2 regions of the Naumannella halotolerans genome follow, and region 2 is predicted to be linked to the other one. Evidence: predicted binding sites of a transcription regulator. Region 2 holds the regulator's gene; the other holds the start of a gene.
What was found. The regulator LexA, encoded in region 2, represses DNA repair genes until DNA is damaged. The targets are predictions, from matches to a motif close to TCGAACANNTGTTCGA.
Positions count from the first base shown of each region.

Region 1 (4,412 bases), 350 kb from region 2:
CGAGTGGTCGCACCGACCATGGTGAAACGCGGGATCTGCAACGGGATGGCGGTCGCCCCCGGCCCCTTGCCGACGATCACGTCCACCCGGAAGTCCTCCATCGCCAGGTAGAGCATCTCCTCCGCGGCCCGCGACATCCGGTGGATCTCGTCGAGGAAGAAGACCTCCCCCTCGGCCAGGCCGGACAGGATCGCCGCCAGGTCACCGGCGTGCTGGATCGCCGGGCCCGAGGAGATCCGCAGCGGCACCCCGAGTTCGTTGGCGATGATCCCGGCCAGGGTGGTCTTGCCCAGTCCGGGTGGCCCGGACAGCAACACGTGATCGGGTACGTGGGCCCGGTTCCTGGCCGCGGCGAGGACCAACCCGAGCTGTTCTGCCACCCGCGGCTGCCCGCGGAACTCCGCCAGCGTGTGCGGTCGCAGAGCCGCCTCGGCGGCTGCCTCGTCGGGCTGGGCGTGGGCATCGACCATCGGGTCGGCGGCATTCACCGGATCCCGCCGGACGGCATCGGGATCGCTGTTGGAATCACCCACCGAAGACACCGTGCCATTGTGACAAAGAACCCTGCGACGGCCCGGCATCTGCTGCGCGGGGCGCGTACCCCTCCCGGATCCGTTCCGCAGCACCTGCACCCTCACCGGGCCGGAAGCTGCGAAAGCTGCCGAACAGCTGCGGCGACACCGGACCGGGGGCCCTTCGACTCACTTGCGTGCCAGGGTCTGCAGTGCCGCGCGCATCAGCTCGGCCACCGACTCGGTGCCGGTGGCGTCCTCGGCGACCCGGTCGCAGGCGGCTTCGGCGTCCTTCGCCGACCAGCCGAGGCCCTGCAGCCCGAGCATCACCTGGTCGCGCCAGGTGTCGACGGGTTCGGATGCGACCGATTGTCCGGTACGGATCGGCGGCCCGACCTTGTCCCGCAGTTCGAGGGAGATCTTCTCCGCCCCCTTCCTGCCGATCCCCGGCACCTTGGTCAATGCTGCGAGATCGGCTTCGGCGATGGCCAACCGGAGGTCGTCCGGTCCGTGCACGGCCAGAGCGGCCTGGGCCAGTTTCGGGCCGACGCCGTTGGCGGTGATCAGCAGCTCGAAGAGGTCCCGCCCGGCGGCGTCGGCGAATCCGTAGAGGGTCATCGAATCCTCTCGGACCACCAGGGAGGTGGCCAGGGTGACCTCGGTGCCGATCCGCAGCCCGCTGGCGGTGGCCGGGGTGACCAGGACCGCCATCCCGAAGCCGTTGACGTCGATCACGGCGCTGGTCATGCCGACGGTGACGACGGTTCCCCGTACCTGGGCTATCACTGGACTCCTCGATCGGTTCTGCTCAACGGGTTCTGCCGCCGCCGGGCCTCGGCCACGGCCTGGGCGTAACCGTTGGTGCCGGGACCTGCAGCAGCAGCTTCGGCATAGCGACTGGCTGCCCCGCCACGCCAGATGTGGCAGATCGCCAGTGCCAGCGCATCGGCGGCATCGGCCGGCTTCGGGGCTGCGTCGAGCTGCAGGATCCGGGTCACCATCTGCCCCACCTGCTTCTTGTCCGCCCGGCCGGAACCGGTGATCGCCGCCTTCACCTCACTCGGGGTGTGCAGCTCCACCGGCAGGCCCTTGCGTGCCGCCACCAGCATCGCCACCCCGGCGGCCTGCGCGGTCCCGACGACGGTCTGCACATTGTGCTGGGCGAACACCCGCTCCACGGCGACCTTCTCCGGGCGGTACTCGATGATCCATTCCTCCAGTGCCGCCTCGATCTGCACCAGCCGGCGGGCCGGGGGTAGTTCGGCGGCGGTACGGGCGACACCGACCGCCACCAGCCGCGGCGGCCGGCCGAGGCCGCCCTCGACCACGCCGAGCCCGCAGCGGGTCAGACCGGGATCGATCCCCAGCACCCGCATCAGTCCCGGCTCCTGTTAGAACACACGTTCGGATGTTAGCGATCCGGCCACGCGATGGCCGGAAGCCACGCCGTCAGCGACATCTGACTGCGACTCCTGGCCCCCATGGCCTCGATCGGGATTGTCCGGGCGCAGCAACGGCCGGATGATCGCTCATCCGGCCGTCGTCGAGGTCCGTTCGGGATCAGGCGTCGGCCAGTTCCTCATCCGGTACATCGGCATTGGTGAACACGTTCTGCACGTCGTCGGAATCCTCCAACGCGTCGACGATCTTCTCCAGCTTCGCGGCACCCTCGGCGTCGACGTCCTGGGTGTAGTCGGGTACGAACCCCACCTCGGCCGACTCGTAGTCGTAACCGGCGGCCTGGATCGCCTTGCGTACCTCGACCAGTTCGTTCGGGCCGGAGATGATCTCGAACACCTCACCCAGGTCGTTCACCTCCTCCGGGCCGGCCTCCAAGGTGGCCTCCAGCAGATCGTCCTCGGTGAGCGTCTTCTCCCCCTGCTTCTTCTCCAGCACCACCACACCCTTGCGCTGGAAGATCCGCGAGGTCGAGCCGACATCGGCCATGGTGCCGCCGTTGCGGGTGACCGCGACCTTCACATCCGAGGCCGAACGGTTCCGGTTGTCGGTCAGGCACTCGATCAGCAGCGCGATACCGGCCGGGCCGTAGGCCTCGTACATGATCGTCTCGTAGTCCGCACCGCCGCCGTCCAGACCACCGCCGCGCTTCACCGCGCGGTCGATGTTGTCGTTCGGCACGCTGGACTTCTTCGCCTTCTGGATGGCGTCGTACAGCGTCGGGTTGCCGGCCGGGTCGGGCCCACCGAGCCGTGCCGCGACCTCGACGTTCTTGATCAGCTTGGCGAAGAGCTTGCCGCGCTTGGCGTCGATGGCCGCCTTCTTGTGCTTGGTCGTCGCCCATTTGGAATGTCCACTCATAGCCCCACCATCCTATAGTCAGCTGCCCGTATGCCGTGCACGGCGCGGCGAGACGGCGTCGCGGCCGTACTGGATGACGGTGTCACTGGGCCGATAACCCAGCGATTCGTACAGCGTCAGCCGCTGCTCGGTGCTGTCGGCGCCGAGTCCCGCTCCGTCCAGACCCGCCTCGGCGAAGGAATCCAGGCTGCGCCGCAACAGGGCCCGGGCGATACCGCTGCCCCGCCAGTCCGGATGGACGCCGATCCGGTCGGTCCACCCCTCGGCATAACCGTCGCGGCCACCACCGGGGGCCAGGGAGTTCAACGCATAACCCACCACCTGCGGGCCGGCCAGGGCGACCCAGGACCACTCGGGCCGGGCGGCCTCGCGGCGCAGCGAACGCTCCCACTCCTCCGGCGGGATCGGGCCGGCGCCCCATTGGTGGGCGAACGCCGCATGGTGCACCAGGCGTACCTGTTCGCTCAGTTCGGTGCGGAACGGTACGAGGGTCACCGGCGGCGGCACCGCATCGGGGAGCCGGTCCAACTCGGTCAGGTCCCGGTGCAGATCACTGAGCCAGCGGGTCGGGGTGAAGCCGTTGCGTTCGTAGAGTCTGCGGCGGCTGCCCAGATGATCGTCGCTGTAGGCCTCCAGGCTGAGCCCGGCGTCACGCCCTTCGGAGTAGTACCAGGCATGGGCCCGCGACAACTGCCAGGCGAAGATCGCCCGCCCCAGCTTGTCGTAGCGCCAGCCCGGATGCACCACCCCGGCCAGGGCGACCCGTGCCCGGCCGTTCTCGAACCGCGGATGGTTCCAGCCGTAGACGATCGCCGAGTCACCCTCCCAGCCGACCACCGCATGCTCGGCGGGATCGGTCGCGGACTCGACGAAGGTCCGGCGGAGTTGGCCGAGATCGTGGCGTTCGGCGGTGTCGTCGAGATGCTCGGCGGCTTCGATCAACTCGGCCAGAGGCTCCAGATCGGAGGCCCGCAATGGGCGCCAGTCCAGTGCCGTGTCGGTCAGTTCAGGGATCACCGTTGATCCTCTCCCCCTTCGGTCGTACCCATTGAGGGTGCGCGATCAGGTTACCCGGGGAGACCAACCATGACCCGGACCGACGGCGGGAAGCCGCAGGACCGCCGATTCCCGCCGCGCCGGTTCAGCGCCAGACCGAGATGCTCGGGTCGTCACCGCGCGACGATGTCCCGGCTGTCAGGTCGCGGACCTCGGCCGGCTCCTGCCCCGGCTTGGCCCGGTTCCATTCGACCACCGGCCATCCCTGGGCATCGGCGGCCCGCAACAGACCGAGGTCGGGACTGACCGCCACCGGCCGGCCGACCGCGGTCAGCATCGGCTCGTCGGCGTGGGAGTCGGCATAGGCGTAGCTGCGTTCGAGGTCGAGGCCGTGCAGCTGGGCATAGTGCCGCAGCCAGGCGCCGCGCGATTCCCCGACCATCGGCGGACCGGTCAGGAACCCGGTGCAGATGCCCTTGTCGTCGGTCTCCAAATCGGCGGCGACGATCACGTCGAACCACCGGCGCAATGGCCGGGTGAGTGGCCGGACGGCACCGGTCAGCAGCACCGTGGTGTGCCCGGCGG
Region 1 is NZ_SOAW01000001.1:1,210,028-1,214,439, forward strand. It holds gene ruvB (Holliday junction branch migration DNA helicase RuvB) at 1-470, opposite strand, end outside; gene ruvA (Holliday junction branch migration protein RuvA) at 702-1,298, opposite strand; gene ruvC (crossover junction endodeoxyribonuclease RuvC) at 1,295-1,879, opposite strand; gene CLV29_RS05645 (YebC/PmpR family DNA-binding transcriptional regulator) at 2,073-2,831, opposite strand; gene CLV29_RS05650 (GNAT family N-acetyltransferase) at 2,850-3,848, opposite strand; gene CLV29_RS05655 (HAD-IB family phosphatase) at 3,973-4,412, opposite strand, start outside.
Region 1: a site for LexA is predicted at 1,905-1,920, ahead of ruvC (crossover junction endodeoxyribonuclease RuvC). Genes of this name have one in related genera too.

Region 2 (4,412 bases):
GGTGATCATCGAGAAGCTGCCGTTCCCGCGGCCGGACGACCCGCTGATGCAGGCGCGGCAGCAGGCGGTTTCGGAGAACGGTGGGAACGGGTTCATGAGTGTCGCCGCCACCCAAGCCGCTCTGCTGCTGGCCCAGGGTGCGGGCCGGTTGATCCGACGGGTGAGCGATCGCGGAGTGGTGGCGGTGTTGGACCCGCGGTTGGTGACCGCCAGGTACGGGTCGTTCCTGCGGTCGTCGATGCCGCCGATGTGGTCGACCAGGGACCGGGAGACGGTGATCAACGCGCTGCGTCGGCTGGCTGCGGCATCGGAGCAGGCTGCCTGAGTCTCCCGGCTGGAGTATCCCTGCGGGGGCGTCCCCGAGCGCCGGGAAAGCCGCCTCAATCCGGCCGCTGTCGCTCGGCTGACCGTAGCCGGCGCAACATCCGGGCATCGGCGAAGCCGACCTGCCGGGCGGCACTGTCGATGGAGACTCCTCGGGCGATCAGGCTCTGGGCATGTTCCAGCCTCAGCGTCTGTTGGTAACGCAGTGGGGTGGTGCCGGTGGCAGCCACGAACGCCCGGGTCAGCGTTCGCTCGCTGGTCGCTTCGGCACTGGCCAGAATCCGCAGGGGCAGTGTTCGGTCCAATTCGTACTCGATCCGATCCTGTACGCGGTGCACGAGATCATCCATGTGGTTGCGATGGATCAGCAGCGGGCTCAGTTGTGGGTCTCGGCCATTCCGCCGGGTGTAGACCACCATGTCGCGCGCGGCTGCTGCGGCGACCGACGGGCCATGAGCAACAGCGACCAGGTGGAGCGCAAGATCGATTCCACTGGCAATGCCGGCAGAGGTGATCACCCGATCATCGACGGTGAAGAGCACGTCGCGTACTACCTCTGCCGATGGATGGGTCCGTGCGAGCTCATCCTGCAGCTCGTGGTGGGTGGTGCATCGACGGTGATCGAGAAGTCCCGCCTGTCCGAGATCGAAGGCGCCGGAGCAAACACTGGCTATGGTCCCACCTGATCGGTGGTGCTCCCGAAGTCTGACCAACGCCTCGGCTGAAAGGGCAGCGGGGTTGGTGGTTCTGGCCGCCGTGGCTCGACCCGGAACGATGATCAGGTCCGCGGCACCCAAGGGCGGCCATTCATCGGTGGCCGCAAGATCGACTCCCTGGTCGGATCTGACCGTCGGGGAGCTGGCGACGTGCACCACCCGGTAGTCCGCACCGGCAGCGTTGGCCGACTGGAAGACCTGGGCCGGCCCGGCTAGATCAAGCAACACGAGCCCGGGCGTCAGGACGAACACGACTGTGATGGTCGCTGGCGCTCCCTTCAGGAGCTGGTCAGTCACCGTGCTCCAGTCGCAACAGGTCCTCGGTGTTCAGTACCTCGGCAAATCCTCGTTGCTGCAGGATTGCACCGGTCCTTCGGATCAGTTCCGTTCGGCCCACGATGCCGTACCGGTCGTCGACCAAATCGGAGGTGGTCGTTGCATCGAGGACGAAGGTGACTTCAAACCCGAGGTCGGAAGCCAACCTGGCCGTCGTTTCACAGCACTGTTCGGTCCGGACACCGGTGATCACCAATCGGCGGATTCCCCGTTGAACCAGCAACTGTTGTAGGCACGTTGTGGTGAACGAGTTGACCGAGGTCTTGGTCACCTGAGGCTCAGCGGAAGCCGGCCCGAGTTCGGTCACGACCTGGACGAACCCGCGGGCCGGGTCGAAGACCGTTCCCGAGTTCGGTTCGGAGTGGGTGATCCACACGATCAGGTCAGCGCGGACACGCGCCCAGTCCACCACTCTGGAGATGTTCGCCAAGGTCTCCTCCGGGCACATGGCCCTCCATTCGGATCTCCTCTGGCGAAACGACTCCTGAACGTCGATGACCAGTAGGGCAGTGTCTGTGCGATGGTTCACCCGTCCATCATCGGTCGCCCACGCCCACCCTGCCAGTCACCCCCAAGTCACGATGCGGAACGATCCGGTCATCAGGACGGAGGGGGTAAACGACTGACTGTCCGCTCGGAGACCACCTGGTTGCCGGTACGGACCCTCGGCACACGCCGCAGTAGACGCTGCGGACGGTCCGGCTCAGACCCGGCGCAGCACGGCGACGACCTTGCCGAGGATCGAGGCATGGGTGCCGTCGATCGGCTCGTAGGCCGGATTGTGCGGCATCAGCCAGACCTTGCCGTCACGGCGTTTGAAGGTCTTCACCGTGGCCTCGTCGTCGAGCAGTGCGGCCACGATGTCGCCGTTGACCGCATCGGGCTGCTGGCGGACGGCGACGAAGTCCCCGTCACAGATCGCCGCATCGATCATCGAGTCACCGGAGACCTGCAGCAGGAACAGGGTTCCCTCGCCGACCAGTTGACGGGGCAGTGGGAACACGTCCTCGACGCGTTCCTCGGCCAGGATCGGCCCGCCGGCCGCGATCCGGCCGACGATCGGTACCGAGACCGGCTCCGGCATCGCGTCAGCGATCCCGGTCACGTCCAGTTCCTCGGCATCGGTGCCGGGCAGCAGCACCTCGAGCGCCCGGGGACGGTTCGGGTCCCGCCGCAGGAAGCCCTTGTTCTCCAGCACCTTCAGCTGATGCGCCACCGACGAGGATGAGGCCAGGCCGACTGCCTGTCCCATCTCCCGGATGCTCGGCGGGTATCCGCGTCGGGTGACCGACTCCTGGACGACCTCGAGAATCTTCCGCTGCCGCGGGGTGAGGCCGTCGGCGTCGAGCTGCCCGTCCGGATCGGTGCCGAGTTGGTCGGCGATCGCTGCCGAGGTCGGTCGTCCCGCGCGCCGGGAGGTGGAGCCTGCCATGTCCCGAAGGCTAGGACACCTGAAGCCGGATTCAAACAACTGTTCGAGCGTGTCGAGGAGATTGCCTCAGATCGTCGACCTCCCGGGGCGGTGGACGAGCTGGCCGAGGAGCAGCCCGATCTGCAGCAGAACCGGATCCCGGGTCGGCAACGGTGTGTGGACGGTGTCACCCTCGGGTCCCTCCATGACGGGTCGCGGCCCGCGGGGAGCCGGCGCCGACCGCCACCATCAGGGCCGGTGACACCGGGGGTCTGGAACGAGTGTCAGAGCTCGGTGTTTGAGTGTGCTCGTGCTCGACCGAGAGGTCGGACAGAAGACATGTTTCGAACATTTGTGCGAAATGTCCTTGCTCTTGTCGGCGGGGACGGCTAGAAATGTATCGAACAGATGTTCGAGTCCGGTCGGGTGATTGGAATCAACCGCACGGACCACTTCCCACGGAGGTCATCATGGCAGCCAGCATTCTCGAGATTCCGTCGTCCGACGTGCTCCTCACCCGTCCCCGTCGGACTGCTCCCGACCTTCGGGTGGTCGAACTCGCTGACCGGGTGCAGGGAGGGGAGTTCAACCAGCTGATGCGCATTCCGCTGGCCGACCTGATGCGCGGCAATCCGTGCCCCGAGGCATCGCTGCCCAGTTCGGATCGGCGGGACGTCACGGCTGCCGGTACGTCCAAGGGTGTGTCGACAGCTGTTGCCGAGCAGACGGTCGGTGGGCCGTCGGTGCGGACCGCCGTCTCACCGTCCGCCCCGGTGACGCCGCGTCCGGTACGTCGGCGCCGCCGGTCCGGGCCGCATGCGCGACCGGTCGTCCGGGCACCGAAGGTGTCGGCGCGCGGCTGCACGGTCGGTCCGTCCGTTGCTGCCGTCAGCAGCAGCGGATGGCAGTTGACCGTCCGTGGACAGGTGCTGGTGATGGGTCTGATCGGGTTGATCGTCCTGGTCGCGATGGTCTGCATCGGGATGACCATCGGGGAGATCCTCACCTCTCCGGCCTACCTGCGCTGAGCCGCGGTGGGTCCTCGTCCTGCGGTCGGCTGCGGTCTGCCGCGCGCGAGGCCACGAGGCTAATGGATGCTGGATGCGCGTCCCACCACGTCGGCCGTGGGCGAGCGGCGCGACTGCCCATGCCGATGACTCGCCGACAACGAGGAGTCCGCATGGTAGTGAGGAGTCCGCGTGGCGGTGAAGAGTCAGTGCGCGCCGAGAGAGGGACGCCGCCGCAGTGAATGAGCGCCAGCGAGGCCGCGACCCATTGGTCACGGCCTCGCTCGTTTCGGTACTTGCTGCCGAATCAGGTCACCGGTCGAACCGGGCACCCTCGGGCTTCGAGTTCAGCGCCCAGAGGATGATCAGGACGATCGGCCCGAGGCCGCAGAGGAAGATCCCGATGTGGAGAAGCTGCCACAGACCGCTCAGGTTCGCATCATGGAGTCGGCGAGCACCGACGCCCAAGGTCGTCACCACCGCGCCTAGGTACAGCAGGGAGCTGACGAAGGTGGGCCATCCCGATGCCGAGTATCCGCCGTCAAGGGACACCGATCCGGTGCTGCTGCCGATGATCGAGATGAGGATCCCGAGCACCCAGTAGGCACCCCAGACAGC
Region 2 is NZ_SOAW01000001.1:856,700-861,111, forward strand. It holds gene CLV29_RS04010 (ATP-dependent DNA helicase) at 1-325, shown strand, start outside; gene CLV29_RS16670 (helix-turn-helix domain-containing protein) at 381-662, opposite strand; partial or broken gene CLV29_RS16675 (DJ-1/PfpI family protein) at 849-1,337, opposite strand; gene CLV29_RS04020 (cysteine hydrolase family protein) at 1,330-1,905, opposite strand; gene lexA (transcriptional repressor LexA) at 2,080-2,808, opposite strand; gene CLV29_RS04030 (hypothetical protein) at 3,258-3,815, shown strand; gene CLV29_RS16680 (DUF805 domain-containing protein) at 4,107-4,412, opposite strand, start outside.